DNA from 3 places in the Paenibacillus sp. Cedars genome. Region 2 is predicted to be linked to each of the others. Evidence: predicted binding sites of a transcription regulator. Region 2 holds the regulator's gene; each other region holds the start of a gene.

Region 1 (10,414 bases), 3.2 Mb from region 2:
AGTCAATTATCACTACCCTTGCCATGGTAATGTGTCTCTCGTTCCCAATAGCCACCTCCGCATCAACTACGTCGTGGAGGGATTGTCCCTAGTCACTGGATAGGACTTCCAAACACTCATTTGCAGTTTAAAAACATGTACGCTTCTAGCGGAAATGATTCAGATGCATCAACATGGAGTGTAAATATTTCTGTTAGTGGAACTACCAGTACTTACCGGTATACTTTTGGAGATAATAACACCGGTGATTTCATAAACCCTGGTCAAAGTGTAAACGCTTGGGTAGATTATAACTGGACGGGGACATCAAATACTTCAATCAGCAATCTAATGCTTGCTCATGGAAATGAGAATTGGACATTTCTAAATGGATGGACGGCCTCAGGCTTGTTTGCAATGGACGCACAAATCGGGAGCAAATCAAGTATGTATCTGGAAACTGGTAGCAGACTCTCAGCAGAAAAAAACAATGCTAACGATCTTCCAGATGCTGAATTATTGAACATTAAAGAAGAACGAAAACAATTAGATTTAGCGATTGAATCAGGACAAGCCAAACCGATCAATCCAAAAGTAACAGTAAACGATGAGTCAGGTAGAGAAATCTGGTCGGGTAAAGCTGATGAATGGAATAAAGTCCAAGATGAGGTATTTAAGCAAAATAAGTTAGGAATATATTCAACCAACTAAGATATCAACCTTCATGAACTCTTTTCCTCGGAAATCATACAATGATTTCCGAGGTGCTTTTTTATTTCATTCGTAAGGAGGGGTTAAATAAAATTGAGGAAAATCATCACATTCCTTGTTGTCGGAGTAGTAATGTTTTTTATTTTACTCGCTATTGATCATTCCTACGTATCCATGAACAAATATATTAATGAGCTGTCCCCTGCAGCAAATATGGAGCGTTTGAAAATTATTTTGCTCAGTCTTTGTCTAGGTATTGTTTTCGATTGGTCAAATGTCATTAAGCTTGTAAAAAAGAAAATAAGCATACACTATTCATTAATATTTCCTTTTCTAGTCTCATTATTTTTAGCAATGCTCCCCGCATTCTTTATAGATATTGAACCCTCATTTTTCACAAACATCTTTATGAAATTACACGTTAATATAATATTCGGAATACTGAGTGGTATAATACTTACTAGAATTTTCGTGAAAAATGAATCATAAAAAATAAAGACCCAACATTGGTATTATCCCCTCAAAGTAGACACTCGAAAAAAGCCTCATGTTATCATGAGAATCGAGCGAACTTGGAGGGGGTATTTTTATGGCTAAAAAGGGACAAGTTTTTCAATCGTATACGGAGGAGTTCAAATTAAGAGCAGTTCAATGCTACCTCGAGGGATCTATGAGCTATCAAGCTGTAGCAGACAAGCTGGGAATACGAAGTTGTACACAACTTAAAACGTGGGTGAGAAAATATCGAGATGGAGAGGTATTCGATACGCGTAAAGGCTCTGGTAGTCCCATGAAAGGACGCCCTCGCACGACGTTCTCAAGTATCGAAGAAGAACGAGATTATCTAAAAGCGCAGGTAGATTATTTAAAAAAGCGGTATCCCAATCTGTTAAAGGAGACAGCCTTAGTCGACAGCAAAACTATGAAATCATCGAAGAATTGAGGGACCAACACGGCGTTACAAGGTTGTTAGCTGTTGTGGGAGTGCCTAGAGCCAGTTACTACAAGTGGCGGTCAATGCGCCTTTATCGTAGTAGCCAAAAAGAAGGCCTGGATCAAGAGATCAAAGAACACATGATGGCTACTCACTTGGCTCATCCATATTTCGGTTATCCTCGAATGGTAACGGCTTTGTGGGAAGCTGGTTACCGTGTGAATCACAAAAAGGTATGGCGTTTGATGAAAGAGCTGTCGATTCAGTCTGTGATTCGAAAGAAACGAAAATTATCTAGTTATACACCATCCGTGGTGTACCCTAACCGACTCAAACGGCAATTTCATGCTACTGCCCCGGGACAAAAAATGGTGACGGATATTACCTATATCTCTGACGGAACACACTTTTATTATTTGTCCGTGATTCAAGATTTGTTTAATAATGAGATTGTAGCTTGGCAGATTTCTAGACGTAACGATTTGGAACTTGTACTCGATACCGTCGAGCAGTGGATAAGAAAAAAAGACGTCTCAGAAGCCGTGCTCCATTCGGATCAGGGCTTCCAATACACGTCTCAGGCGTACAACACACGGTTAGAAGAATTCAGCATTAAAGGCAGCCACTCTCGCAAAGCAACCTGCCTAGATAATGCATGCATCGAATCCTTTTTTTCGCATCTCAAAACAGAAAAGTTGTACCTCCTTCAGTGTAAATCAGAAGAAGAGTTACATCAAGCCGTTGAAGATTATATCTACTTTTACAACTACCAGCGTTTTCAGGCAAAACTTAAACAGCGCGCGCCGATTGAGTACCGACACGCGCTGGCTGCTTAGTCTTTTTCACCTGTCTACTTGACAGGGGTATGACCAACATAGGGTCTTTATTTTTTATGTGCTTATGTGGTATTCGATATCCTGCAATACAAAGGGCAGGACCTGAGGAAGATACCGCTACTCCTGCGTAAAGGGATTCTTAACACTTATCTATCTACATGTCACCCAAAATCGTCAGTTAAAAATTGCAGATGATTTTGAATGGGCCTTAAAAACTAAGTGTTGTGGGTAACTTGTGGGTAACGCTTTTCCTCAATAACTCTCAATCCCTTTGAATAGTCGGGATTTCAAATCCCTGTCAAATGTAAAACATGTAATTGTCTGCAGCAGACTGTTCATGATAGTTGATCAGGTAATCCAGAGTTGTGGAATCCAGAACTTCAGCAATGCTGTCGCGGATGCGCAGCCATAGATCCCGCTTCGCCGGATCGTCCTCTTCCGTAAAATCCACAGGGGATATCGGGCCTTCCAGCACGCGAATCACATCACCCGCCGTGATGGTAGCCGGGTCGCGAGAAAGGATATATCCTCCATACGCGCCGCGAATGCTTTTGACCAAACCCGCATTCCGAAGCGGTGCAATCAATTGCTCCAGGTAATGCTCGGAAAGCTGGTTCTTCTCGGCAATGCTCTTCAGTGAGGTTGGGCCTTCGCCAAACTTGGCAGCCAGCTCCATCATAATCGTTAATCCGTATCTTCCTTTAGTTGATATCTTCAAGGGGGTGACACCTCTTTCGGTAATTTGTATATTGTGTTCATCCTGTACATAAATTGTAGGTGGTTGGGTGAAGCGATCATACGGCTCGCACAGCGAAGGATACACCGAATTCTGTGTTTTTCTCCGTATTCCGATCATTACCCTCAGCTTATGGTAACATATCCTGAACCTCAATGGGTAATATTCCAGCTGGAAAACCAAAAAATGTTCACCCTGAGTGGACAAAATGAAGCGTGTGAACCTTGTTCCAATATGTTAAAATACGTCCATGGGCATAATTCAATATGAAAATGGTGATAACGATGGCAAATGAAAATCATAACACTCGTATCGTTGTCGGCATGTCAGGAGGAGTCGACTCCTCCGTAACAGCGCTCCTGCTCAAGCAGCAGGGCTATGAAGTGATCGGCATCTTTATGAAAAACTGGGATGACACCGATGAGCTTGGCTACTGCACAGCCGAAGCGGACGCTGAAGACGTGCGCCGCGTGTGCGAGCAGCTCGACATTCCCTACTATACCGTCAATTTCGAGAAGGAATACTTTGATAAAGTATTTTCCTATTTTCTTGATGAATATAAAGCCGGGAGAACACCGAACCCCGATGTCATGTGCAACCGTGAAATCAAATTCGGTGAATTTCTGAACAAGGCAATGGATCTGGGAGCCGATTATGTGGCCACCGGCCATTATGCCCGTGTCATCGAAGAAAACGGACAATACCGTTTGCTGCGCGGTGTCGACAGCAACAAGGATCAAACCTATTTTCTTAATGCACTGAGCCAGGAGCAGCTCTCCAGAGCGATGTTCCCCATCGGGCATCTGCCTAAGCCGGAAGTTCGCCGTCTCGCAGAGGAAGCAGGACTGTATACCGCCAAGAAAAAAGACAGCACCGGCGTCTGCTTCATCGGAGAACGGAATTTCAAAGAGTTTCTTGGACAATACCTCCCCGCTCAGTCCGGGGATATGGTCGACATTGTAACCGGCGAAGTGAAGGGCCGTCATGACGGTTTGATGTATTACACGCTGGGACAACGCCAGGGTCTGGGAATCGGCGGTTCCGGCAACGGAGAGCCGTGGTTTGTTGCCGATAAGGATTTGACTAACAATATTCTTTACGTAGTTCAAGGCGATCATCCGAGTTTGTATTCAACCGGACTCGCTGCCTCCGGAATCAACTGGATTGCAGGTCAAGACGCTATGCCCAAAGACGCCTACACCTGCACAGCCAAATTCCGTTACCGTCAGCCCGATCAGGAAGTAACCATAACCCCGCGCGAAGACGGAACCGTTCATGTTGCTTTTGCCAAGCCGCAAAAGGCAATCACGCCTGGACAAGCCGTCGTCTTCTATCAAGGGGATGAGTGCATCGGCGGTGGAACGATCGAAACGGCGGATAAAGTGCCTTATTGATCGGCTGGTTTAAACTTGAAGAGCACACACTTCACCCGGAAGGTTTCCGTTCCGAGAAGTGTGTGCTCTTATTTTATAGGAAGAAATATTATCGGAGAACCCATTCCACAACGGCTCCATGCTCCATGCTGGCCGCTACATCAATTAATCGCTGATTCGAGCTGCCTCTGAAAGGAAGGGAGACATCTCTCAGCTCCATTTGAAATTTGCCATCCACGATCACGTCGCACAGCAAAGCCAATTCACGCCGCTTCGGCTGCCTCATCAATGCTTCAAAGGTGAATCCCGTATAAGCCCATACATTTTTCCCGGGACACAGCTTCCTGAAGCTGTGCAGAACTGCACTGCATTCCTCCGGAGAGAAGAACGGATCCCCGCCACATAAGGTCAAGCCATCCAGCAATGGATTATCCAACACTTCTTGGAGTATTCTCATGGACATCGCTTCTGTAAACGGTTCCCCTGCTTCAAAATCCCAGGAAGCCGCATTAAAACATCCTTCGCAGGCATGACGGCACCCGCTGACAAAAAGAACGGCCCGAAGCCCGGCTCCTTCATTGATGCTCTCAGGCAAATATCCGCACACATTCACAGATGTTTCACCCGGTCCCTGACCTCAGCCTGCTTAGCGGAATTGAAGCGCTCGGTATAATTGCCGGTTAAATACCCCGTTACCCTGCGCAGCCGCTGGAAGTCCCCATCTGCTTCCGAAGCACCACACCCGGGACAAGCGCTCCCGATAATCCCCTCATAATTGCATGCGGGGCACCGATCGACAGGGTGATTAACAGAGAAATACCCGATATTCTGCTGCAAGGCAAACTGCACGACCTCCCGAAAAGCAGCCGTATTCTGTCTCGCATTCCCATCCAGCTCTACATACGAAATGGCTCCTGCATTACACAGCTCGTGAAAGGGTGCTTCCGAGCGGATTTTTCGATAGGCTGCCATCGGATGGTAAACCGGAATATGAAAGGAATTGGTGTAATACTCGCGATCGGTTACCCCCTTGATCACGCCGAAGGTATGGCGATCCAGCTTCGTGAATTTTCCGGATAACCCCTCTGCCGGTGTTGCAAACAAGGAGATGTTCAGATTGTATCTTTCACTGGCCTCATCGCAAAACTGCCGCATATGCCTTATGATCTCAAACCCCAGCCGGTGGCTGGTCTCATCCTCCCCGTGATGCTGTCCGGTTAACGCCTTCAGGCATTCAGCCAGCCCGATAAATCCAAGCGCAAGGGTGCCGTGTTTGATCAAATCCCGCACCTTGTCCTCCGGTGACAACACTTCGCCGCCTTCCCACACGCCTTCCCGCATCATAAAATCAGATGCTTTAGCCGGTTGATCCGCTTGCAGCTCATAACGATGAATCAGCCCCTCCACCGCAATGGCCATATAATGATCCAGCTGCTTGAAGAAGTGGGTCAGATCCGGTAAGTCCCGCTTCCCTTCGAGTATTCCATGCTCAATGCCAAGCCTGACCAGATTAATGGTGTTGAAGGACAAATTGCCTTTTCCACTCAGGCGATTTCGCCCAAAACGGTCTGCAATCGTCCTTGTTCGGCACCCCATGGTGGCAATGATTGTATCCGGATCGTCCGGGCTGTAGTAGGCAAGGTTAAACGATGCGTCCACATTGACAAAATTCGGGTACAGCCTGCGGCTGGAGCATTCTACAGCTTTCAGGAACAGGTCATAATTGGGATCTCCTTCCCTTTGATTGACCCCTTGCTTGCACTGAAATATATGCTGTGGAAAAATCGGCGTCTCTCCCCCGCCAAGTCCCCTCATCGTGGCGTCAAGCAGGGCATGGGACACCAGACGCCCTTCGGTGGACGTACACATGCCGTAGTTCAGCGAAGTGAAGGGAATCTGACCGCCTGCCCGGCTGCTCATCGTATTCAAATTATGGATCAAGGATTCCGCAGCCTGCTTCACTTCATTCACCGTCTCATTGTAGGCGTATCGGTAAGTTCGAGGGTATGTTTCCTTCAGCTGCTCATTGTCTATGTATAATTCAGTGTCCGGAAGAATACCTGCCGTCGATGTTCTCTGTGCTGCCTCCTCCAGATAGGCCACACCCTTGCGAAAATGCCGGCGAAAGGATTTACCGACATACGGTGCCAGATCCCAATCGATTTTACTGCCCGAAACACCGCCGAACTGACTGTTTTGCTGGGATTGAAAAATAATGGCTACCAGCGCCATTGCCGTCATAATACTCTGCGGCGGCCGGACGGATCCGTTTCCGGTATTAAAGCCCCGCTCCAAAAGACGATTGAATGGGATGAATATACAGTTCGTCGTTCCGAGCGCATACTGATCCAGATCATGCACATATACATAACCGTCCTTGACAGCTCTCATAAGCTCCGCCGGGAGAACGAAATGACTTGCCATCCACTTGGCATATTCGGAGCCAATACGGCTCATTTTTCCGCTGAAGGAATCCCCGTTCAGATTTGCATTCTCCCGCAGCAGATCGAGATTGGCTACCCCAATCACATCCCTGCTGATTTTGTACAGCTCCCCCCGGCGAACCCGCTCCAGGTCACGGATTTCCCTGTATTGCTGATAGGCCGCGGCTACCTCTGTATAACCGCTGCTCTGCAAATGTTCAACCACGATGTCCTGAATCTCCTCCACCGTCACCTGATCCATTCCCGCCGCTATATGGGCTGCCCGAACGCCAATCTCTAACGCAGCTTGCTCCCGGGAAGCACCCTCTACCGCTATAAATGCTTTATCCACCGCCTTCACAATCCGGCTCATCTCAAAATTCACCAGGCATCCGTCTCTCTTCATGACTTTCATGAATTTGGTCAACTCCTTATAGATAGATCAAGATCACTATCACACTATATATAGTTTCGTTAAACAAATTTACATCTATATATAGTTTGGCGCTGTGATATAGATCACGGTTCAGGAGAGAGTCATGCGGGGAAAATGACAAATGAGAAAGAAGACCGCCCAAATCCTGGGCAACCAGCTTGCCGAAGTAAATCCGGCGAACGAAAAAGATGCCACCTACGATTCATGAATCGCAAGCGGCATCTTCTGAATTTTCATTCCTTTCATTCCAGTAACCGATCAGCTTGCAGCTGGCGGCATTGGAGTTGGCGTCGGTTTGGCATAACCGGTGCTGTATTTCTCGTCGATGGCAGACCGGATATCCGTCAAACTCATGCCCTCGCTGCTCATTTTTGCAGATTCTACGGCGATGTCCAGGCACACTCCGCAGCGGGTACCATGATCATCCCATACCACGGTCCCATCCTCTTGAATCTCATCGATAAAACAGTTCAAGTTACTCTCATGACCGGCACTTTCCCCGCACCCGCAATAGCAAGGAATATATTTCAGCACATCACTCACTTGTGCAGACAGCGCATAAATCGTTTGAAGTTCGCTGGTCTGATTCTTCAAAAAATCAGGCAGCTCGTCAATGGAAGCCGTCGCCTCCTGAATATCCCCGTTCGTCAGCTGAGTCTGGTGCCCATGCTCATGCGCCGCTTCCGCAGCCTGCCCATTTGTGACCTGCTCCTGGACGCTTTTTCCCGAACAGCCGCTGAGCAATACACCAACAGACAGCAGCAGGATGACAAACCGTTGTTTCCCTGTTCTCATTACTCTTATCCTCCAATTAATTAGCGGTCGCAGGGCTGTTGCTCAGCCGTTCCGCTATTCTTCGCGTCGTAGTCTCTGATTGTGGGCGATCTTCGATTCGTTCCCCTGCTCGGTTGCCTGATAAAACACCCTGCGGGAGAGCTCCTTCGGTAAATAATCCTGCTTCACGTAATGGCCTGGATAATCATGCGGGTATTTGTAGCCGATATGTCCCAATTTCACGGCTCCCTGATAATGTGTATCACGCAGATGAAGCGGAACCTCTGCTGATTTCACCTCATCCATGGCCGACATGGCACGGGAGATGGCGGATACAACGCTGTCCGATTTCGGGCTCTCCACTGCAAACAGAATCGCCTGGGCGATATTCAGTTTCGCTTCCGGCCAACCGTTATTCCGGTACGCATCCAACGCACTTACCGCCTGCACCATCGCTTGCGGGTTGGCTAAGCCGATATCCTCACTGCTGGCGGCAATCAAACGCCGAATGAAAACCATCGGATCCATCCCGAGCTTTTCAACCGCGTACAAAAACCAGAACAGAGCCGCATCACTGGACCCCCGAATGCTCTTATGAAAGGCTGACAGCACATCATACTGTGTCGACTCATCGGCACGCACGATGGGCCTGCGAATCGATTCCTCCGCAACATCCAGCGTAATATGGATCGTACCGTTGGCATCCGGAGGCGTAGTCATGGCTGCCAGCTCCAGCGCATTCAGCGCGCGCCGGATATCGCCGTTCGCCATGGTTGCAATGTGATCCAGCGCTTCCTCTTCCGCTCTGAGATCCATAAATCCGAGGCCTTTGTCTTGATCTGCCAGAGCACGCTGCATTGCAATCATGGAATGCTCCTTGGTCAGCGGCTGAAGCTGGAATAAGGTCGATCGGCTCATCAAGGCCCCATTCACATAATGGAAGGGGTTCTCGGTCGTAGCACCGATAAATATAATCGTGCCGTTCTCAACGGCGGGCAGCAGCGCATCCTGCCTGGAACTGTTAAAGCGATGAACCTCATCCAGGAACAGTATCGTTTTGGTCCCATACAGACTGCGGTTGCTCTGAGCCTGCTCAATGACTTCCCTAACGTCCTTAACGGACGCCTCCACCGCATTAAGACGAACGAAATGTCCCTTGGTTTGCTGGGATATGATATGGGCGAGGGTTGTTTTGCCGCAACCCGGCGGGCCGTACAGCAATATGGAGGAAACCTGATCCGCCTCAATGGCTCTCCTAAGCAGCTTGCCCGGTCCGATAATATGTTCTTGTCCTATATATTCATCAAGAGACGAAGGGCGCATGCGATCGGCCAGCAGCCGGGAATCCCGGTCCCCTTCACGCCCGATACTGAATAAATCCATTGCTACACTTCCTTGTCTGATATCAATGCAATCCTAAGCCGGTTTCAATAAAATCCGTCACGCTCTATCATATCATATTCGATTTAACTGTGCCTGTGGAAGGCAATGACTTCATAATTTGTTGATCTGATAACACTGATGAATAACTGCTTGCTTTGACAAAAAGTCAAACTTTTATCTTTCTAAAGCGTTTAAGATTAAGCAACGTATGATTAGAATCAACCACGACCGGAGGATATGAAATGAACCGTAAACCTGTACGAAAGAAAATAACTCTGATCATCCTGCTGCTTGCCGCTTTCTCTATTCTCATCGTTTGGACTTTGATTCGATTTATCGATCAGTTGGGTTCCTCCTACCAAATGCTTGGATAAGCGCAGCAAAAAAGCCTCGTCGGGATGAGCACATGATGCATGCATGTATCACCCCAAAGAGGCTTTTTTTCTGTTAATTTCGATCACCTTAACATCCGTGATGTTACATCATTACTCCACAGGCCAACCATTGACAGTAATCTCCGACGTTTCCGTCATGACATAGGAAGGCAGCGGCTCTCCATGCAGCAGCCACAGCTCATGCAATGCCCGGGTGCAGCCCACATACATTAGCTTGGCATCCCAAGCTTTCTCCGCATAATGTGCCGCATCCGCATCCGCCACGACAACGGCATCAAACTCCAGCCCTTTGGACAAATACACAGGGAGAATGGAATAGCCGCCCTGATAGGTTCCTTTGTTGCCATCTATCAGGTTCAGGTCGGGCCAATCGGGACTTAATTGCTCATGTAAATCTTTCGCTTCCCGTAAGGTGCGGGTAAGTATCGCAACGG
Region 2 (10,414 bases):
AAGGAATTCATGCGGACAAGACCTTTTTGATTTTTATAAGCCGCGTGACAATCTGTGACCACATAAAAGGTTGAAATCCTTTTGTGACCACGGTTGTGACCACGGCTGCTCTGACCACCAATAGGGATCAATCGCAATGCCCAACCACTGATCTATATTCCACACCAATGAACGGTGAGTAGCTCCGCATAAAACAGAAAAAACCCTTATATATCAAGGGTTTGTAGGCGATTTGGTGGAGCCTAGGGGGATCGAACCCCTGACCTCATCGCTGCCAGCGATGCGCTCTCCCAGCTGAGCTAAGGCCCCGTAAGCGACTTCTATATCATATAAAATATCAGCAGGCCTGTCAACATTTTTTTGGCATTTTATGAAGACAAGCTGTACTTCTTTTACTCTCTATATAATGTCACTTATCATGTTGAGGCTGCGGAGCCATCCTAACATCGGTATAGTACCCGTCTCCCTAAAAAACCACGACGCTCTTACAGCTCCTGTACGTCCGTATCCTTGGACAGCAGGCTTTTCAATTCCTTCATAAACATATTGATATCCTTGAACTGCCGATACACGGACGCAAAGCGGACATAAGCTACCTCATCCACGGGATATAACCGTTCCATCAGCAGCTCGCCGATCTGGCGGCTCTCCACCTCGGCTGCTGCGGTATTGCGCAGTGCTTTCTCCACATCCGACACAATCATATCCAGCTGGTCGACGGATACCGGACGCTTCTCGCAAGCCCGAATCAAGCCACGAAGCACCTTCTCCCGGCTAAACTCTTCACGGCTACCATCCTTTTTAACGACAATCAGGGGCGTTTCCTCCACCATTTCAAAGGTTGTGAATCTTTTGCTGCACTGCTCGCATTCCCTGCGGCGGCGGATGGATTTATTCTCGTTGGCCGGCCTGGAATCCAGCACTTTCGTTCCGGCATAACTGCAATATGGACATTTCATAAAGTCATCTTCACTTCCTTTGTTCTTCGCATATTTAACCTGTAACTACATTCAGAAAAATTTACCAGCAAAACTTTTGTCTTTTATGTTATGAAAATGCGAAACCCGAGACATAATACTTTTACCAACTCAAGGAGGTGAACTTAACATGGCACAAAGCAACAACAACTCCAACAACCTGGTTGTTCCTCGCGCAAACGCTGCTCTTGAGCAATTGAAGTACGAGGTAGCTCAAGAGCTTGGTATCTCCATCCCACAAGACGGATACCAAGGTAACATGACTTCCTACGAGAACGGTTCGATCGGGGGATACATCACAAAACGTCTTGTAACCCTGGCCGAGCAACAATTGGCTGGTCAATACTCCGGTCAATAATTGATTCTTCCTTAAAAAAGGAGTGTTGGCGGCTCGATGTAAGAGCCTGTCCAGCGCTCTTTTTTCATTAAAAACCGCCCTTATATACGTCCGTATATTGATTATAATAATAAATTACTCGCTGTACATAATGCCTTGTTTCCCCAATGGGAATACTCTTCACATTCTCATAGGTTCCATCCCACATACCCTTGTTGATCCAGTTCTTGACGTTCCCGGGGCCGGCATTATAGGCCGCAATCGCGGCAATCGGATTGCCGTCCATCTCTTTGTGCAGGCTCTGGATATACCAGGTGCCCAGCTGGATATTCGCGTCCACTTCATTCTTTACGCTCAGGAGGTTCACTGATGGCAGCTTGGCCATTTCCATCGCCCAATTGGCCGTATCCGGCATCAGCTGCATAATGCCAAGCGCGCCCTTCTTGGACTCCTTGCCCGGCTTAAAATTGGTTTCCACCCGAATGATGGACGCCACCAGGAATGGATCAACCTCATAGTAATCTGCATGCTTCCGGATCTCATCTTTATAATGGATCGGGTACAGGAGCGTCATCCAGTTGGAGCTCAGGAACAGAAGCGCTACAAAAGAAACAAACAGCAGAAGCAGCACTCTTTTTTTAAGCAGCCACTTCATATTTGAACCATCCTGCGCCACAGGTTGTCCACCTGCAGCTGTGTCTCGACTAGTGAGCCGCTGTTGTCGATAAGAATATCCGCCAGCGACTTCTTCTGTTCGATATCCATCTGGCTGCTTAAACGTGCCTCTGCCGCTTCTCTGGTAAGAGCATCACGATTCATCAAACGCTCAAGCTGCAGCTCTCGCGGTACATAGACAACCGCTATCTGCTCAAGAAAAGGATATTGCTCCCTCGCCTCCAGCAGCAGCGGAATATCGGCCACCACGAGCCGATCCGGATGCTGGCGTTCGTACGCTTCCGTCCGTTCCCGGATTTCCTGCCGGATCGCAGGATGTGTGATACCATTCAGCGCCGTTCTCTGCTCGGGATTATGAAATATGATTTCTCCGAGTTTTTTTCGATTCAAGGTACCGTCCTCAAACAGGATATCTTGTCCAAAATGTTCGGTCACTTCATCCAGCACCGGATGACCCGGGAGCATCACTTCCCGGGCGATGATATCCGCATCGACGAGAAGCGCTCCCTTCATGGCCAACATAGAGGACACGGTGCTTTTGCCTGTTGCAATTCCTCCGGTTAAACCGATATTCATGACTTCACCTCATAACAGCTTCATTATACCCATGACGATTAACAAAAAAGCGGGCAAATAAGAGATAAATCGCATTCCGCCCTTGGAAGCAAAACGTAAACCGATCCTCATGCCCATAACGAGGAATATCCCGCTAAACAATGCAACCACAGCCGCCGTACCCAGCGGCGAAAAACCCAGCATCGCTGCGCCAAGTCCAGCTCCGAACGCATCAAGCGATAACGCGATCCCGAGCCACATCGCCTCCCAGGGAGAGATGCTGCCGGAGTCATCCAGATCCGCCTTTGTCGGACTGCGCAGAATTTGAATGACAACGCCGATCTTCGGAATCTCAAGAGAGAATACAGCCTTCTGAAGCTCCTCTGGTTCAGCTGTGCCAGCCCCACCGTGGATGGACTTCCTTTGATTTAAAGCAGCCTGTGCTTCCGTAAGGGATTCGGAAATCCCCGAAGCAGAAACCGGCTGCGCTTCAGACTCGCTTCTTCTGCGGACTTGCTGATAGAGGGACCACAAACCCAGCAGAATCAAAATGGCAGCTCCGATAACGGATGCCACAGATGGGGATAAGAACCGCTGTAACAGAGCACCCGCCTGCATGGAGACGCCTAGCACCAGTCCGGAGCATAGCGAGATGATTAATACAGACAATAGCGGTATCCTTGTTTTGCGCAGACCGTATGTAACACCCGCTCCAAAACCGTCCAGACTTAATGCCATGGCCAGCAGCGCAGACGAGAAAATATGATTGAGCACCCTTTTCCCTCCTCCGAAAGCGCCATAGACAGCTGCTCATTCATAAAGAGAGCAGCTCCATGCGCTCCACATATGTTCCACATTATATGTGTGAGAAGGGGAATGGGTGCACGCCTATATTTTATTGCTTCTGGACCGGTTGGCATTTCGGGCAATAATGGGTCCCGCGTCCACCAACAACCATCTTATGAACCGGACCACCGCAAGCATGGCACGGCTTGTCCTTACGCCCATAAATCTGATGGCTGTGCTGGAACATGCCCATCTCGCCCTGTCCGTTGACGTAGGATTTAATAGAGGAGCCCCCAGCGTTTACGGCCTCGGACAATGTATCCACAATGGCATGGTACAATCGCTTCAGCTCCGCATCCTTCAAGCTGTTCGCGCTGCGCTCCGGATGAATCTTGGCCCGGAACAAAGCCTCATCGACATATATATTGCCGATTCCGACCACATATGCCTGGTTCAGCAGCACAGCCTTGATCTTTGTTTTTTTGCTGCCAATGACCTGCTTGAAGGTTCCTAACGTAAATGTGTCATCAAGCGGCTCGTAGCCTAATTTGGCAAGGGGAGCATGCTTGAATTCTTCCCCGGGCGCAAACAGATGCATCGTACCGAATTGGCGCACGTCCTTATAACGCAGCTCTGTGCCATCCGAGAAATGGAATATGACATGGGTATGCTTCTCTACAGGTTCCTCGGCCCTATATAATCCATATCGGCCTTCCATCCGAAGATGGGAAACGAGGACCAGCCCGTCCAGCAGTATCCGCAAAAATTTGCCTCGGCGCTCCACCCCTTGCACGGTGTGATCCTTCAGCATAAACGCAAACGCCTCGGCATCGTCGGGACGTTGAATAATCCGCGGCAAATGTACGGAAACTTGATCTATGTGCTTACCTTTAATCAATTGGTTAAGTGTTCGTTTAACGGTTTCTACTTCCGGCAATTCCGGCATAATGACTTCACCTCATGTACCATTATACCGGAAGTTGGGACACAGCGGGACCATGGTTTTGTGGAAAGGTATGGTGCATAATCAGCCCCCTCTTCACGCCATGATCCCTTAGAAACGTCCCCATCATCTGTAAGCAAGCTGCCTGCGAGGCAGAGCCTGCAGCACATCTACTTCGCTTCGTACCAGTTCTCTCCGTAGCTGACTTCCGATTTCAGCGGTACCGACAGCTTCAATGCATGACTCATGACTTCCGGAACCAATTCCTTCATGACCTCCAGCTCATCCTCCGGCACCTCAAACACCAATTCATCGTGTACCTGAAGCAGCATGCGGCTCTTCAATTGGCGTTCATGCAGCGCTTTGTCCATATGGACCATGGCAAGCTTGATAATGTCCGCCGCGGTTCCCTGTATCGGCGTATTCATCGCCGTACGCTCCGCGAAAGAGCGCAGGTTGAAGTTGCTGGCGTTGATCTCCGGCAAATAACGTCGGCGTTCCAGCAGCGTCTTCACATAACCGTCCTGCTTCGCCTGCTTGACGATCACGTCCATATAGCGGCGTACGCCCTGAAACACCTCGAAATACTGGTCGATAAACGCCGCAGCTTCCTTCCGGGTAATGTTCAGGTTCTGGGACAAGCCGTAGTCGCTAATGCCATAGACAATCCCGAAGTTAACCGCCTTGGCGGATCGGCGCATATTTGAATCCACCTCATCCACGCCGACTCCAAACACATCCATCGCAGTCTTGGTGTGAATGTCCATATCTTGAACAAAGGCTTCCTTCAGCCGCTCATCATCCGAAATATGCGCAAGCACACGAAGCTCGATCTGGGAATAGTCGGCAGCCAGAATGCTCCAGCCGGGCTCCGACGGCACAAAAACTTTACGCAGCTTGCGCCCTTCCTCCAGACGGATCGGAATGTTCTGCAAATTTGGATATTGGCTGCTCAGACGGCCCGTCGCAGCTATTGTCTGACGGTAATATGTGTGTACTTTCCCGGTCTGTGCCGAGATTTCCTTCAGAAGGCCTTCCACATAAGTAGATTGCAGTTTAGCCAGGGTACGATACTGCAGGATCAGGCGAACGATATCATGATAAGGCGCCAGCTTCTCCAGCACTTCAGCATCCGTGGAATAACCGGTTTTGGTCTTCTTGATGACCGGCAGCTCCAATTTGACAAACAGTATTTCTCCCAGCTGTTTAGGCGAATTCAGGTTGAATTCTGTTCCGGCAATCTCGTAAATCTCTTTAACGAGTTTGTCGATCTGCCCCTCGAACTCACGCCCCAACTCCCTCAGAGCTTCCGCATTCACGGCAATCCCCTGCTTCTCCATATCGGCAAGAATGCGGGAAAGCGGCATCTCCAGATCATGGAAGAGAGGAAGCATTTCATTTGCTGCCAGCTCCTTCTCCTGTACCGGGACAAGCTCCGTGACGGCCAAACATTTTCTAGCCATATGTTCGCTAAGCTTCTCCAGCTCGGGAACCTTGTATTTTGCCCCTTTACCAAACACATCCTCATCGGCTTGAAGATACGCGAGTCCGTATTTGGAAGCCAGCCCGCTGAGGCTCTGATTTGATTCCGTCGGATCCAGCAGGTAGGCCGCCAGATGGACATCAAATGCCGCCCCTGCAAAAGCAATGCCCTGCCAGTGGAGCGCCAGATCAATCCGATGCAAATCATAACCCCGTTTTTGGATTTCACTATCAGCAAGCCAAGCACGGACAGGCTCCGCCTCCTCCGACTTCAGAACGTCAAACGGAATATAGTACTGCCGTTCCGCTGTTGCCAGCGCAATCCCGATCACCTCTGCATGATGGGGATTGTCTCCGTGCGTCTCGACATGCAGCATAGTCACGTGTTCAAGAATGTCAGCAACGCCGGCTAGCTCCTTCGTGCCTACAATTGCCACATCAATCTTCGCTTCCGGCTTCGCCTCCGCTGCATCACCGCTGATCCCGCTCGTGCTCAGGTTCAGCCTTTCAATCAGGGATTTGAACTCCAGCTTCGCCAGCGCAGGTCCGGCCGTTTCCTCATTCAAGCCTGCAAACGCCATATCATCGAGCGACTGCTCCAGCGGAACCTCGCGGAAGATCGTAGCCAGCTTCTTACTGAGAATGGCGGAATCCGCATGCTCTTCAATTTTCTCCTTCATCTTGCCCTTGAGCTCATCGGTCCGCGAGATCACAGCCTCTACCGAGCCGAATTCATGCAGCAGCTTCAGCGCTGTTTTCTCGCCCACGCCTGGAACCCCTGGTATGTTATCGGAAGCATCGCCCATAAGCCCTTTTAAATCGATAATCTGTTCAGGGGTCAGATCGTAACGCTCCTTGATCTGCTCCGGTCCATAATACTCGATATCTGTAACACCCTTGCGGACCATGGCAATCGTTGTATGCTCGGAAGCCAGTTGAAGCATGTCCTTATCTCCCGATACAACCATCACTTTACGGCCAGCTTCATCAGCCTGACGGGTAATGGTGCCGATGATGTCATCCGCCTCATAACCGCCGATTTCAAATTGGGGGACACCCAAGCCCTTAAGCAGCTCTTTAAGCAGCGGGAATTGTCCCGACAGCTCAGGCGGCGTCTTCTGACGTCCACCCTTGTAATCCTGATAATCCGCATGCCGGAACGTTTCCTTGCCAGCATCAAAAGCTACCATCATATGTGTCGGTTTATGCTCTTCAATCACCCGAAGCAGCATGGTGGTAAAACCGTAAACCGCATTCGTCTGCTGCCCGCTTGCATTCGTAAGCGGCGGCATTGCAAAGAATGCACGGTAAATGATATTATTTCCATCAATTAGAATCAGCTTGTCCATAGAACACCTCGCACCCATATTACTTCCTTCCCACATGATAACATAGGTTACCGCTAATTCCGAACAATCCGTTCGATTAACGGTGAATTCAAGATTTCACGCAAAAAAACGCCGGCTTTCGCCAGCGTTTCCCTGTAATCGCGCTTATTGATTGAGGTCAGGACGATGCCCTGTAACGAGATATACGGTACTCTCGCCAATATTGGTTGCATGGTCGGCAATCCGTTCGATGTAGCGCCCCACCATGATCAGCAGCATGGCTTGATTGGCCGAATCCGGATCAGAAGTCAGATGCGCATAGAGGTCCTGCAGAATGACGCTGTATAGATGATCAACCTGATCATCGTCCTGAGCCATTTTATAAGCCAGATCTGTGTTTTCGGTTAGATAGGATTCGATCGATTCTGAAACCATCGCCCGCACCAAATCCGACATCCGTGGAAGATCCACGAGCGGCTTAATCAGCTTCTGTCCTTGAAGGCGGATCGTAACCTTGGCAACGTCTCGAGCCAAATCGCCCATACGCTCCAAATCGCTTGCAATGCGGAAGGCCACCAAAATCCGGCGCAAATCCTTCGCCACAGGCTGCTGGGTTACAATTAAGCGGGAGCCAATCTCCATGATCTGCTCTTCCATGGTGTTTAACTGCGCATCGTTCTTGATAACGGCCTGTGCTTTCTCCGTATCCAAGGTCTGGAGAGACTGTACACTGCTGGCCAGAGCTTCCTCCATATGTTTGCCCATATCCTGCAGCAGGGTCTTCAGCTCATTAAGCTGCTGATCAAACTCAATTCTCCGGATCATGTGTGACGCTCCTCCTATCTGCTTTTAAGAAAGATCATTTCGATATTGAATCATTACCCGAAGCGGCCCGAAATATAGTCCTCGGTACGCGCATCGGATGGTGTAGAAAACAGTGTATCGGTGTTTGCGGATTCTACCACTTCACCATTCAGGAAAAATACCGTCTGCCCGGATACACGGGCAGCCTGGTGCATGTTGTGCGTTACCATGACAATGGTGTAGTTGCTCTTCAGCTCTTGTACCAGCTCTTCAATCTTCAGCGTTGAGATCGGGTCAAGCGCCGATGTTGCTTCGTCCATCAGCAGAATATCCGGTTGCACGGCAAGCGCCCGGGCAATGCACAGACGCTGCTGCTGGCCGCCAGAGAGGCTCAAAGCCGAGCGCTTGAGATAATCTTTGACCTCATCCCACAGAACGGCTTGTTTCAGGCTCTGTTCCACGATTTGATCTAGCTGGGCTTTGTTGCGGATGCCATGCAGACGCGGCCCGTACGCGATGTTATCATAGATTGATTTAGGAAACGGATTCGGCTGCTGAAATACCATGCCTACCTGTTTGCGCAATGCTTCAACGTGAACCTCTTCGCTGTAAATTTCCGTCCCGCCAATTTGCACGCTGCCTTCAATCCGGGTGGAGGGAATCATATCGTTCATCCGGTTCAACGTACGCAGCAGAGTGGATTTACCGCAGCCGGACGGTCCGATGAATGCCGTCACGGTTTTCTCCGGAATGTCCAGATCTACATTTTTCAGGGCGTGGTACGTGTCATAATAAAGGTTTAGTTTCTCAATTTGTATGATGGATTCCATATCTTATTCATGTCTCCTTTTTCACGATTAGATCTGCTTATAGCCTCTCTTAGATGTTCTTCGAATACTTATTCCGGATCCACACGGCTGCAATGTTCATAATGAACAGCATGATGAGGAGCAGAATGATACCCGAAGCTGCCAGCTCGTGGAAAGCCTCACTTGGTCTTGATACCCAGTTAAAGATCTGGATCGGCATGACAGTAAACGAATCAAGCAGATTCTCCGGCAAGAAGGCCACGTACGTTAAAGCACCAATCATAATCAGCGGCGCGGTTTCGCCGATCGCGCGAGACAAGGCCAGGATAACCCCGGTCATAATTCCTGGAATCGCTGAAGGCAGCACGGCGCTGGATACCGTTTGCCATTTCGTTGCCCCAAGGGCATACGAAGCGTCCCGCCGATTCTTAGGTACGGCACGAAGCGCCTCCTGAGCCGCAACGATAATAATCGGAAGCACGAGTAAGGTCATCGTTAATACCCCTGAGAGCAGACTGCGGCCAAGGTTCATCCCACGCACAAAAATCGCAAGACCCAGGATACCGTATATAATAGAAGGAACCCCTGCAAGCGTACTGATATTCAACTGAATCAGCCGAACCCAGCGGCTGCGTCCCGCATACTCTTCAAGAAAGATTGCCGCACCCACACCCAGTATAAAGGACAGCGGCGCCATGAGCAGCAGCAGGTAAATCGTGCCGACAATCGGCGATTTCAAGCCAGCTTTATCCGCAATTCGTGACGGAAAGTTGGTGAACAGCTCCGGTGAGAGCCTGTGAACGCCATCCATCACAATCGTAACAATCAAAGCCATCAAGGCCAGAATACCAATGCTGGTACAAGCCAGAAAAATAATATGCAGCGTCTGGTCACTTCGACGTCTCCGGTTGATACCTTTGCTATCCCCCAGATTTAATTGTTCCATCTAGTATTCCTCCCTGAAACGGCGAGCGACCCACTGCGCCAGTATATTAAGCAAGAAGGTGATGACAAACAAAGTCAGACCTACTGCAAAAATCGTACCGTATTCGATCGTTCCGCGCGGAACGTCACCCATACTTACTTGAACAATATAAGAAGTCATCGTCTGAATGCTTTCCAGCGGATTCAGTGTCAGCTGCGGGGTTGCACCGGCAGCCACCGTTACGATCATTGTCTCGCCAATCGCTCGCGAGAACGCCAATACAAAGGATGACACTACGCCCGATAGAGCAGCAGGCAGCACAATTTTCAGCGCAACCTCAAACCGGGTAGCTCCCAGCGCATAAGCGCCATGACGCAAACTCTTCGGTACAGCTCGCATGGCATCCTCACTTAGTGACGATATCATCGGCAGGATCATGATCCCGACCACAATACCGGCACTAAGGGCGTTGAATATACCCATGTTGGGAAAAATCTTCTGAAGGAATGGCGTTACCGTTTCGAGCGCAAAGTATCCATATACAATCGTCGGTACACCGGCCAATACTTCAAGTACTGGCTTTACAACCCCCCGAACCCGGGCAGGAGCGTATTCATTGAGATAAATAGCGCATGCCAAGCCGATAGGCACTGCGAATAAGACCGCAATGCCTGTAATCAGCAATGTGCCGCCCAGCAAGGGCAGCACGCCGAATTCTTTTGGAGGGAGAATTGGACTCCATGTCGTTCCTGTCAAGAAGGACCATACCGGCACTTCCTTAAAGAAGATCACG
Region 3 (10,414 bases), 330 kb from region 2:
AAGCTGGCGGCAGAGAAGGGGATGCCAGCGATAGCCAATGATATTTTCCTGGACGATGTTCATACGGTACAGCATGTAAGCAAGCAGCTCGTGACGGCGGCACAGCATGCGGAAGAAAGAACATCCTGCATTGCCATTGGGCATGTTGGCGTATTCGGCACCCGAACGGCAGAAGCACTGAAAGTTTCCATTCCGGAGCTGCAAAAAAAGGTTGAGTTTGTTGGTATTAGCGATTTGGTTAGAGAGCGTTCAAGCTGGAGGCCTAATCCGCTGCCGACGTATTAATGCGTCCCGTTTAATTGCTGGATTAGTCAAAATCGGTACGAAGATGAGGGAGGCTCGGGCTTAGATGCCCGAGCCTCCCTCATTGTTATAAACAAACAGCCTTCCTGTTCAAGACACAGGCTATTACCGACTTGATTGAAGCATGAAGGCCTGTTTAATTTGGTAAAACTGCAATTAACGGATGCGGGAATCGTTGAGCTTGAATTGTCCCACCAGCTGCTGCATGGAATTTGCAATGACTTCTACATTGCCGGAGGTGTGTCTTACGCTTTCGATTTCCCGGGAAAGCTCCTGAACCCTGCTCTCCACGTCCTTGGAGATCTTGCGGTTCTCCTTGCTGACCGAAGCAATCTTCTCCATCAGCTGAACCACTTCATCCACAGCCTGATGCTTCCGAAGATCATCCTCGGCCGCCGCCGTTAACAGCTCGGAGGCTGCGGAAACCAGGAGATTGCCTTCCTGCACCACCTTGGTCCCTTCCTCCATGGATTGAAACGCAAACTCGGCATCTTTGTAGATATGACTGATAATGCCATGGACTTCCTCTGTGGACTGTCTCGTCAGGTCGGACAGCTTACGGATCTCGGATGCAACAACGGCAAAGCCTTGGCCATGCTCTCCGACTCTTGCGGCTTCAATCGAGGCATTCAGGGCGAGAAGATGTGTTTGTGATGAGATTTGCTCGATGACATGCAGCACACCTTTTATCTCCCGAACGGTTTGCATGAAGATGCGGATGGTATGGTTTGTTTCCTCGACTTTGGAAGAGATGTGTGACATCTTGTCCCCGATGCGGACCACCTCGTTCTTGGCCACATCGATCTGTTCATTGGCCTGCTGTTCAAGCTGGCGCAGCGTCTCCCGCATGTGCTCCGCGCGCTCCTTGACGGCATCAATATCCAGAAGCTGGCTGCGCATGCTGCGGATCATCTCGCTGATGTTGCTGCTGACCCGCTGTGCGGACGTCACAGTAACTGCGGTTGTGTCATTCATGATCTGTTGACTGGAGGAAACATCGCCTGCGGTCAATTTCACCTGCATCATGATACTCTCCAGCGAATCGATCATATTGTTGATCCATTTGGCTAACTCGCGGGTTTCGTCATGGTCGAAGTGACGGGTATCCAGCCGCTGGGTAAGGTCGCCTGTGCCTTCGGCATTAATGCGGATGAATCGGCTTAGACGGCGAAGGCGATCCGCCACCCGTTCAATTTCCTTGCGCCCCACCAAAGCAGAAGTGAGGAGACCGGTAATCAGACATGCGGCCAAGCCAATAATGGCGGCAGCTAGCGGAGATAAATGGGAGGCGGCAGCATATACAATCGCAGCAGTCAGTACGCTGGAGAGAAGCGTGGACGCGCTTTGCAGCCTGGAATGTCTCCATCTTATGCTGCGAATCCGGTAGACCTCCTCCAAATCGCCTTCACACATCATCCCCCAGTCATCCGGACAATGGGGCAAGCGAAAAGTCACGCCCTTGCCAATCACCGGTATATGGCGGTAATCGGAGTAACCGGGAAAGGCAACAAACAGATTGTCGCCGTTGCGGATGGTGCTGGCCACCCCTGGATGGAGTTGACCTGTTGCCGGATCGGTGAACATAAGCTCAAGTTCAGTATGCTCTTTGACTGATACCGTACCCCAGTCGGTGGTAACGCCATCCTTCAAATTCTCGCCGTGGGTAAAGGTGCGATCTTCAAATCGGCTTCTTGAAAGGGCCGTCCCCGGAGCGATGTGAAGATTCAACTCAGGCTTCGCCATAAAAATATAGTTGTCACCGGAGTCAGGGTATATGTGTCCGGATTCCCGCTGAATTAAATCCCCAATGACGTCATTAGGCACTCGCCCGCACAGAATACCTGCAAAAGCTCCGTCTGTATGGAGCGCATTCATGAATAAAAGTGTCATTTTGTCGTGAAAAGTGGAGGTTCGAGGACCGATGGTTAATGTGATGGGGTCGCCGTAAGGTCCGAAGAGTAATTTGCCGGTTCCAAGACCGGTGAGATGATGGATAGCACGGCCCAACTGACTTCCGTCATCATAGGTTGTACCAATATGTGAAGCGTATGTAGAATACGTGACCTCACCGGAGGGGTTCAACACAAACAATTCAGTGAAGTCGGAAGCGCGCGAGTAAAGGGCAGAGAACAGCTGCTCTTGATTCATTCGAGAGTCTGAAGACAAGGAATGCGCGCTGCAATCTCCTGAAGCATGAAGCTTGTCCAGCTGCTCCTTGAGGCGGTCCAGATGCCCCCAATATTCATGACTCCACGAGAACAGCAGCTCTTTGCGTGTCTCGGCAATGCCTTCAAATATCTCTTCAACATCTTCCTTCAACTTACGATTCAGACGCCATGAAATCCAAAGCGGAAGTCCCTGGCGATAGCCAAGCCAGTCAAACATAGCGATCTCCCCCAATCCCTATTTGAGTAATGTATCTTTATACATGTTAGTTATACTACCACAGTTTCTTGAAATTTCGATAAGGAATTTTGAAAAAAATGATACTTTTTTCATATTGATGTTAGATTTATTAACGTATGATCGGGTTTTAGGTCCTAGATCGTTAGAAGTTCCCCTGTCTAAACAAAAACAGCTCTGAACTACAGAGCTGTTAAATAACTTATGATCCCGTCGGCAATGGCCTCGGCAATCTTCATTTGGCCGTTGCGGCTGGTCAACAACGTCCGATCCTCCACATTGCTCAGAAAACCGGTCTCTACAATAACCGCAGGCACCTTGGTTTGATTCAGCAGATAATAGGGCTTGCCCAGCATGATGTGATTGCTGTTGTTATAAACCAGATTCAACTGTTCCTGGATAGTATCGGCAAGCAAAGTGCTCCGGCCTTCGGATTGATGGAGCACGATCCCGCCCCGTTTGGAGGAATTCTTCCCCCAATTCACATGAACGCTGACCACGAGCTTGGTCGGAATTTCGCTGCTGAGCTGCTTGCGCTGCGACAGATCGCGGCGGTGTCTGGAGGAGGTTCGATGCCAGCGGTTGTCATCGCTAAGTGCATAATCGGCATCGCGATTCAGCACGGCATGATAGCCTTCCTGGCGAAGCAGCATGAACAGTCGGCGTGAGATGGCCAGATTGATATCTTTTTCTAGAATGTCGCCATAGGACGTACCGCCATCGATTCCGCCGTGACCTACATCAATCAGAACGACATCATAAGGAAAAGGGTGCAGATGCCGAAGCTGGGTGTGGTCGGTTTCTTTACCGGAGGATTGGGTGGATTCCGGCGTTTCTGACAGAAGCTGGGTTGACTGTATTGAACTTTGATAAACGGATTGAGCGGGGGGCGCCATGGCTTGTTCTTTTGCTTGGCAAGCCTCCGCGACAGATCTCGGAATTGCCAGTGCAAGGAGGAGCATGCATACCCCTGCTGCCTTAACCATGATGGATTCCTTCTTTCACGTAAAAAATTTCGGCTTGATTAGAATGTGCATTTTGCGGAAAATTCATGCCGATCATATTCCAGCGTCTAGAATCCATTGAAACGGAGCAAACTGATAATGGGATGTGGATAAACCATAAGGAGTGAATTCATATGGCTAGCGGCGATGAATTAATTAAGTACATTACGGAGCGCGTAGTTCATTATATAGATACACCTAAGGATATCCGGAGAAAGGCAAGGGTCAAGGAATCCTGGACCACCCGTTGGTTCGGTATGATTCCGTTCTCTATGTCGTTATGGAAAGAAGACGTAACCTCCAAACGTAAAAAAAGGCAAAAGTAGCTGGAGCTTCATGCTCACAAAATTCCGAATTTACATCTTATACAGTGTAAACAAAGGACGCTGCCCTTCAGAGGGCAGCGTCCTGTTTAGTCTGTATGTTTAAAACGATGAGGGCAGATGGTTGAAGTACAATTCAGAAGGAATGCTTAGATTGAAACCCTCTATTCCGGCTGTGCATAGAATTGGCCTTGCCCGATCAGATGAGATGCTGGCAAAAAGCGAAGGGTGTCGCTATCCCGCAGCGGAACCGACACATAAATCGCAGCCGGATTCTGCTGATTCCCAGAAGACCAGCGATGCCAGCCAGTTAAGCTGAAAGGGGATCCGAAGGCGGCATTGCTTTTTTTGGATTTGAATATCAGAGCAGAGTGCTCCTGTAGTAGATTCCGGAGATCGGCACTACTGCCAGCGTTTAGATGGGCTGACGTCAGCCAGAGCAGATTATCGTAAGGATCCTCGGAGGCTGCGGCTGATAGATTGGGTGTCTCGGCAAGCCAAGCATTCGAAGATGTCGAAGTGACGATCCCTTTTGTCGCTGCTGACAGAGGTGTTGGTAATGCCTTGATTCTGCTCGACTGAGGTTCATCCGGTAATGCCTCACTGTTCAGCGCGCTAAAATAAACAGGCTTCTTGCCCGGAAGCTGAACCTGCCACACAGGTGATACATCATACAGTTTGCGGACGACACTTCCTTGGGGTAATACCCCGCCTGTCTTCAGAAGACCTTCTGCTGCGAGGCGCTCATTCAGCGGCGCCTGGCTGAAGGGAAGGGTGGAGCCGATCCCGTACTCGCTTAGGATGTAACTACCATCGTCTGCTGCACTAATAATCATATATCCTTGCGGAATACCCTCGCTCGAAATCGTGATCAGCCAGCCGTGTGTGCCCGGACCGAGGGGGGTGAATTCCATCTCTGCTTCGTCCCAAGCGGTAAACGGTGCATGTACCGATAAATGATCCACGGTCTCCTCGGCAAAATCAACCAAACTGCCCGGTATCTGAGCCAGAATGGGGCTGCTTGACGTTGGCGTACCATGGATACCTCCATTACTGGCTGCAGCCGTGCTGGTCAGTGGATTTACCGCACCCAACCACAGAATGGCCGTTATCATGACAGAGGCTGACAACAATTTATAACGGAGAGACCGGTAGTTGCAGGGTGAATCCGATTTGCTGAAGATTCTTACGTTCCAAAGCTTCAAATCATCAACCGCCTTTCCTTGGCTCTACGCGCCGTGGATGTGATAACAATGATCATATCGGACAAGCTCTGCAAAGGCTGTTGCAAGCTGTCGCGGCAGGGGAAGGGGGACAGGTTCTTTTTTTGCCTGCTTTTGTAGAGGGGCGTCATGAAGAGGCATCCACGGGCGAACAAAGGTGAAACAAGCCGCAGGTTATGACGGACAAGCTCACTTTTGGCTCGTACTGCCACTGCATTTCGGACCTTCTGTTCCGGTATTGCTCCTCAATGAGTACCTTTTTCTCTTCGTCCTGCTCCTTGAGCAAGTCCTCGTAATAGCCATCGATCACCAGAAACTCATCCTTCAGACGTTCTCTTGCCTTCTCAGCCCAGTCGTAATCCAGCTTGCTCAATTTGTCGATCAGATGGTTCTCCAGCGTGGATACGGCCTGCTGAAGGGTAAGCACGGCAGGGCGTACATGAACGCTTTCCGGTAATCGGGGCGTAAGGTCGCGGCCCTTCAGGATAGCCGGGAAATCTTGAGCAATCGTTCGGCTGGATAGTGAGATTCCTAGAAAGAACAGCTCCTCACGCTTCAGATCGCAGCTGAACTCTACCTTAAAGCAGACGCTAAGCCACTGCTCATAAGGGGTCGAGCGCCCTCGGGGGCGAGGCTCGGTATCGCGCTGCTGGAACAGATAAACGCATTTGCCTTCCTCGCGGGCTGCATTCCAGATTTGGGCGAGCCGGCTGCTGCCATAACCGATATTTTCCCGTTGAATCCGGCCAGGTCCAAGGACAGGGAGTACCGGCGCATTTCCGTAATAGCGGGCCAGCAGCGGATCCTGCGCTGGTGCCGCGAGCTGAGCTTTGACTTCCGCCTCTTTTGTCTTCGCGAGCCGTTCATCGTATTTATCCGGATCAAAGACGAAGTTGAACGACAACGTTTCGGCTGGAGCGCCGGTACGTTCCACAAAGCCCCAGTAGTACGGGCGGTTGGTGAGCATTTTATCGGCCTGCGGGGACAGTTTCACCGTGACATGCTCAGGTGATTTTTCAATGACGGTGCATTCGGTGGCTTCCAAATAGGCCATGAAGTGCTGCTGCACCTGCTGCGGCGTCATGGTCATATTAGGCCTCTTCCTCTCTAAGGGTTTCTTCTTCGCTGCTTTCGAGCTCGATATCCTGTTTGATATGGTGTATCGTTTCGCCCAGTGTGCTGATGCGCTGCCGGATTTCATCGTCGTTGCCGGATTCCAGCATGATTTTGTACAGGCTCTTCTCAATGGATTCCTTCTTCTCAAACCGCTCCAGAATGACATCCAGTCCGCCGATGACCATCTCGAACATGTTGATCTTCTCATGCAGCAGGTTCAGGATATGTTCTTCAATCGTTCCGGAGGTGGATAAATTGAAGATTTGCACATCGTTGGTTTGACCGAGACGGTGCACGCGTCCGATCCGCTGCTCCACCCGCATGGGATTCCACGGCAGGTCAAAGTTGACCATATGGTGGCAGAATTGCAGATTAATGCCTTCTCCGCCCGCTTCCGTAGCAATCATAACCTGTGCTTTACCGCGAAAGAGATCCATCATCCAGTCCTTCTTGCCTCGGTTCATCCCACCGCGGTAAGGAACGGAAACGAGACCGTGATCACGAAAATAATTAAGCAGATATTCCTGCGTTGCCCGGTATTCCGTGAATACAATAACCTTCTCATTCATTTGTTGAATGAGCTCAATGGTTTTCTCGGCCTTGGTGTTCGCTTTTATGGCCTTGATCAGATAAACCAGCTCCCAGATTTTATCGCGGAGGGGGGAGTCCTCCGGGAGCTTCTTGGACAAATTAACAAGCGTAACGAACACCGCATCCCGGCTGCTGCACACCTCCCGCTGCAGCGTAACGAGGGACAGCATACTGCTTAAATTTCCCCCGGCTGCCTGATACTGATCTTTGACGAAGGATGTGACCCCGTCGTATAATGACTGTTCTTCTGGCGAAAGGCTGAGCCCTACATTGCGGACGGACCGCTTCGTGAATTTCACTTCGCCTTCGCCGCGGCGGTTGCGGATCATGACCTTGGACAGCTCGTCCTTGAGCTGGTCCTGATTCTTGGGTCTCCGTTTATCGACAACGAAATTCGCGGCAAACTGTCCTTGGCCGCCAAGCTGGCCCGGTTTCAGCAGCGTGATGAGATTGAAGAGCTCACTCAAGTCATTCTGCACGGGCGTGGCCGTCAGCAGCAGGCAGTATTTTTTGCGCAGCTTTTGAATGAATTGATAATTGGACGTTTTCTTGTTCTTGAGTTTATGCGCTTCATCGATGATGAGCATATCGTATTCTTCGTTTAGCAGAATTTCCTGATGAGGATCGCGTTTGGCCGTATCCATGGAGGCGACAACGATATCGTTGCCCCAGGAGTAGGCTTTTTTCTGTGCGACCGCAGGTATGCCGAACTTGGAGTTCAGCTCACGGACCCATTGCAGCACAAGGGAAGCGGGAACCAGTATCAGAACTTTGGATACGAGTCCGCGCACGAGGTATTCTTTTAAAATAAGACCGGCTTCAATTGTCTTCCCAAGTCCCACCTCATCGGCCAGAATCGCTCTGCCCGACATCTCGAACAAAACGCGTCTTGCCGTATCCGTCTGGTGGGGAAGCGGGGATAAGGTGCCAAGATGCTTGAGGCATTGCAGCTCTTCGAAGCTTGTAACGAGGCGGGATTTCTCGCCTTCTACGGCAAGCTGGGCCAGTCGATAGTCACCCCAAGGTCCGCCTTTGTCCAGGCGTCCGGCGAGATCGTCAAACCAGGAACGGTCGATCTGCAAGGGAACGGGAATGCGCGGGTCGATGATCATGCCTGAATCGGCAGATGGCTGATGGTTCATGTCGATCTCCTCCTGTTGTGAAATATTCCGGGCCAGCGGTGTATATGTAGTATGGACGAAAAAAGAAGTCTTCATAACCTTGCTTGGATTTGGGAGAAGCGAAATCCCCTGAGGGTGCGCGGCTGCTGGAATTGGATATTTTCATCCTTTTTTTCATAGGGAAGAGTGAAAAAGAGAGCGAGAGGAAGAAAGCAGAAGCTTGCGAGCGGGAGCTTGGAACAGTCGGCTTAATTTTCACATTATCGGCATAGTTAACCTATATATAGTGTAGTATAATGAATAAATAGCACTATATATAGTGTATATAGTGGTTTCGGATGTTTGACCGGCTACATAACAGGTTATGTTGTTGGTGAGCGCATACACTTGGGAATCTTTTTGATTTTATAACTTATATAGGAGGTAGTTGCTCTTGACTACGATGCAGAATCAGCGGCTGGAAGGTTTAAGCGAGAAGATCTTTTTGGACCGGTATGCCTGGAAGGATGCGGACACCAACAACGCGAAGGTCGGCGATGTGGTGCTTGTTCTGACGAAGGATGATCCTAAATTTCCGACTAAGGAAGTTGGCGAAATCGTGAAGCGCGAAGGCCGCAAGGTCACGGTGAAGACACGGAAGGGCGAGCTTGTGGAATCGGATGTGGAGAAGCTGACGTTAACCATCGAGAAAACGCCGGAAGAAATGTGGGATCGACTCGCAGCTGCTATGTCATCGGTGGAAGCAACGCCGGAACTGCAGGAGGAGTGGCGCGGGAAATTCCGCGAGATTCTGGATGATTGGAAGCTGGTGCCGGGCGGTCGGATTGCGGCTGGTGCGGGTGCAAGCGATGAATTGACGCTGTTCAACTGTTACGTGATTCCTTCGCCGAAGGACAGTCGGGGCGGGATTATGGAAACTCTGTCCGAAATGACCGAGATTATGGCGCGCGGCGGCGGTGTCGGCATCAATTTGTCCTCCCTGCGTCCTCGGCGGGCGATTGTGAGAGGTGTGAACGGTTCCTCCAGCGGTGCGGTATCGTGGGGCGGATTGTTCAGTTATACGACAGGCCTGATCGAGCAGGGCGGAAGCCGCCGGGGCGCGCTCATGCTAATGATTAACGATTGGCACCCGGACGTGGAGGATTTCATTACGGTGAAGCAGACGATGGGACAAGTTACAAATGCAAACCTGTCAGTATGCGTCAGCAATGATTTCATGAAAGCCGTGAAGGAGGATCTGGACTGGGAGCTCGTGTTCCCGGATACCACCGATCCCGATTATGATGAGTTGTGGGACGGTGACCTGGAGAAATGGAAGAATGCCGGACATAGCGTTATTCCATATAAAACGGTAAGGGCACGCGAGGTATGGCATACGATTATCGAATCTGCATGGAAATCCGCGGAGCCGGGTGTTGTCTTCATGGAATACTACAACCAGATGTCCAACAGCTGGTATTTCAACCCGATTATCTGCACGAATCCTTGCGGTGAGCAGGGACTTCCTGGCTGGGGCGTATGCAACCTGTCGGCGATGAACCTGTCGAAGTTCTATGATGAAGCGAATCATGACGTCGCTTGGGAAGAGCTGGCTACCACGACGCGTTACTCCGTGCGCTTCCTGGATAATGTCATTGACCGGACGCCGTACCATTTTGAAGAGAATGAATTGAACCAGAAAAAAGAGCGCCGCGTGGGCCTTGGAACGATGGGTCTGGCCGAGCTGATGATCAAGCTGAATATCCGTTACGGCAGCCCGGAATCACTGGAATTCCTGGATAAGCTGTACGGCTTCATCGCACGCGAGGCGTATCTGGCTTCCGCCGATATTGCCGAAGAGAAGGGTTCGTTCCAGGCATTCGATGCCGAGCTGTACCTGCAAAGCGGCTTCATGAAAAATATGGCTGAAGTGTATCCAGAAGTGGCGGATGCGGTGCGTGAAAAGGGCGCGCGCAACGTGACCGTGATTACCCAAGCGCCGACGGGCAGCACGGGTACGATGGTTGGAACGTCGACGGGCATCGAGCCGTACTTTGCCTTCAAATACTTCCGTCAAAGCCGTCTTGGCTTCGACGAGCAGTTCGTGCCGATTGCCCAGGACTGGCTGGACAGTCATCCGGGCGAGGAGCTGCCGGATTATTACGTCACGGCGATGACACTCTCCGCCGAGGACCATATCCGCGTGCAGGCGGCGATTCAGCGCTGGGTGGACAGCTCCATCTCGAAGACGGCCAACTGTCCGGCTGACTTCACGGTTGAAGATACGAAGCGCCTGTATGAGCTGGCATTCGATCTGGGATGCAAAGGCGTAACGATCTACCGTGACGGCA

Evidence for each region. The regulator NrdR, encoded in region 2, represses ribonucleotide reductase genes. The targets are predictions, from matches to a motif close to AACACNATATATNGTGTT.
Region 1: a site for NrdR is predicted at 7,448-7,465, ahead of B9D94_RS21505 (anaerobic ribonucleoside triphosphate reductase). Genes of this name have one in related genera too.
Region 3: a site for NrdR is predicted at 8,391-8,408, ahead of B9D94_RS08290 (adenosylcobalamin-dependent ribonucleoside-diphosphate reductase). Genes of this name have one in related genera too.

The regions. Positions count from the first base shown of each region.
Region 1 covers NZ_CP020866.1:4,283,533-4,293,946, forward strand. Annotated here, with positions in the region: gene B9D94_RS21480 (hypothetical protein) at 136-690, shown strand; gene B9D94_RS31965 (transposase) at 1,280-1,633, shown strand; partial or broken gene B9D94_RS21485 (IS3 family transposase) at 1,573-2,460, shown strand; gene B9D94_RS21490 (cysteine metabolism transcriptional regulator CymR) at 2,759-3,178, opposite strand; gene mnmA (tRNA 2-thiouridine(34) synthase MnmA) at 3,481-4,590, shown strand; gene nrdG (anaerobic ribonucleoside-triphosphate reductase activating protein) at 4,679-5,182, opposite strand; gene B9D94_RS21505 (anaerobic ribonucleoside triphosphate reductase) at 5,179-7,407, opposite strand; gene B9D94_RS21510 (PCYCGC motif-containing (lipo)protein) at 7,687-8,223, opposite strand; gene B9D94_RS21515 (replication-associated recombination protein A) at 8,278-9,585, opposite strand; gene B9D94_RS31800 (hypothetical protein) at 9,828-9,959, shown strand; gene B9D94_RS21520 (HelD family protein) at 10,071-10,414, opposite strand, start outside.
Region 2 covers NZ_CP020866.1:1,089,254-1,099,667, reverse strand. Annotated here, with positions in the region: tRNA gene B9D94_RS06790 (tRNA-Ala) at 234-309, opposite strand; gene nrdR (transcriptional regulator NrdR) at 486-959, opposite strand; gene B9D94_RS06780 (alpha/beta-type small acid-soluble spore protein) at 1,108-1,335, shown strand; gene B9D94_RS06775 (lytic transglycosylase domain-containing protein) at 1,403-1,969, opposite strand; gene coaE (dephospho-CoA kinase) at 1,966-2,565, opposite strand; gene B9D94_RS06765 (MntP/YtaF family protein) at 2,575-3,318, opposite strand; gene mutM (DNA-formamidopyrimidine glycosylase) at 3,440-4,276, opposite strand; gene polA (DNA polymerase I) at 4,444-7,104, opposite strand; gene phoU (phosphate signaling complex protein PhoU) at 7,249-7,908, opposite strand; gene pstB (phosphate ABC transporter ATP-binding protein PstB) at 7,962-8,717, opposite strand; gene pstA (phosphate ABC transporter permease PstA) at 8,767-9,642, opposite strand; gene pstC (phosphate ABC transporter permease subunit PstC) at 9,643-10,414, opposite strand, start outside.
Region 3 covers NZ_CP020866.1:1,422,035-1,432,448, forward strand. Annotated here, with positions in the region: gene B9D94_RS08255 (divergent polysaccharide deacetylase family protein) at 1-285, shown strand, start outside; gene B9D94_RS08260 (methyl-accepting chemotaxis protein) at 460-2,688, opposite strand; gene B9D94_RS08265 (N-acetylmuramoyl-L-alanine amidase) at 2,889-3,692, opposite strand; gene B9D94_RS08270 (YqzE family protein) at 3,845-4,036, shown strand; gene B9D94_RS08275 (hypothetical protein) at 4,198-5,238, opposite strand; gene B9D94_RS08280 (YqhG family protein) at 5,384-6,346, opposite strand; gene B9D94_RS08285 (DEAD/DEAH box helicase) at 6,348-8,105, opposite strand; gene B9D94_RS08290 (adenosylcobalamin-dependent ribonucleoside-diphosphate reductase) at 8,527-10,414, shown strand, end outside.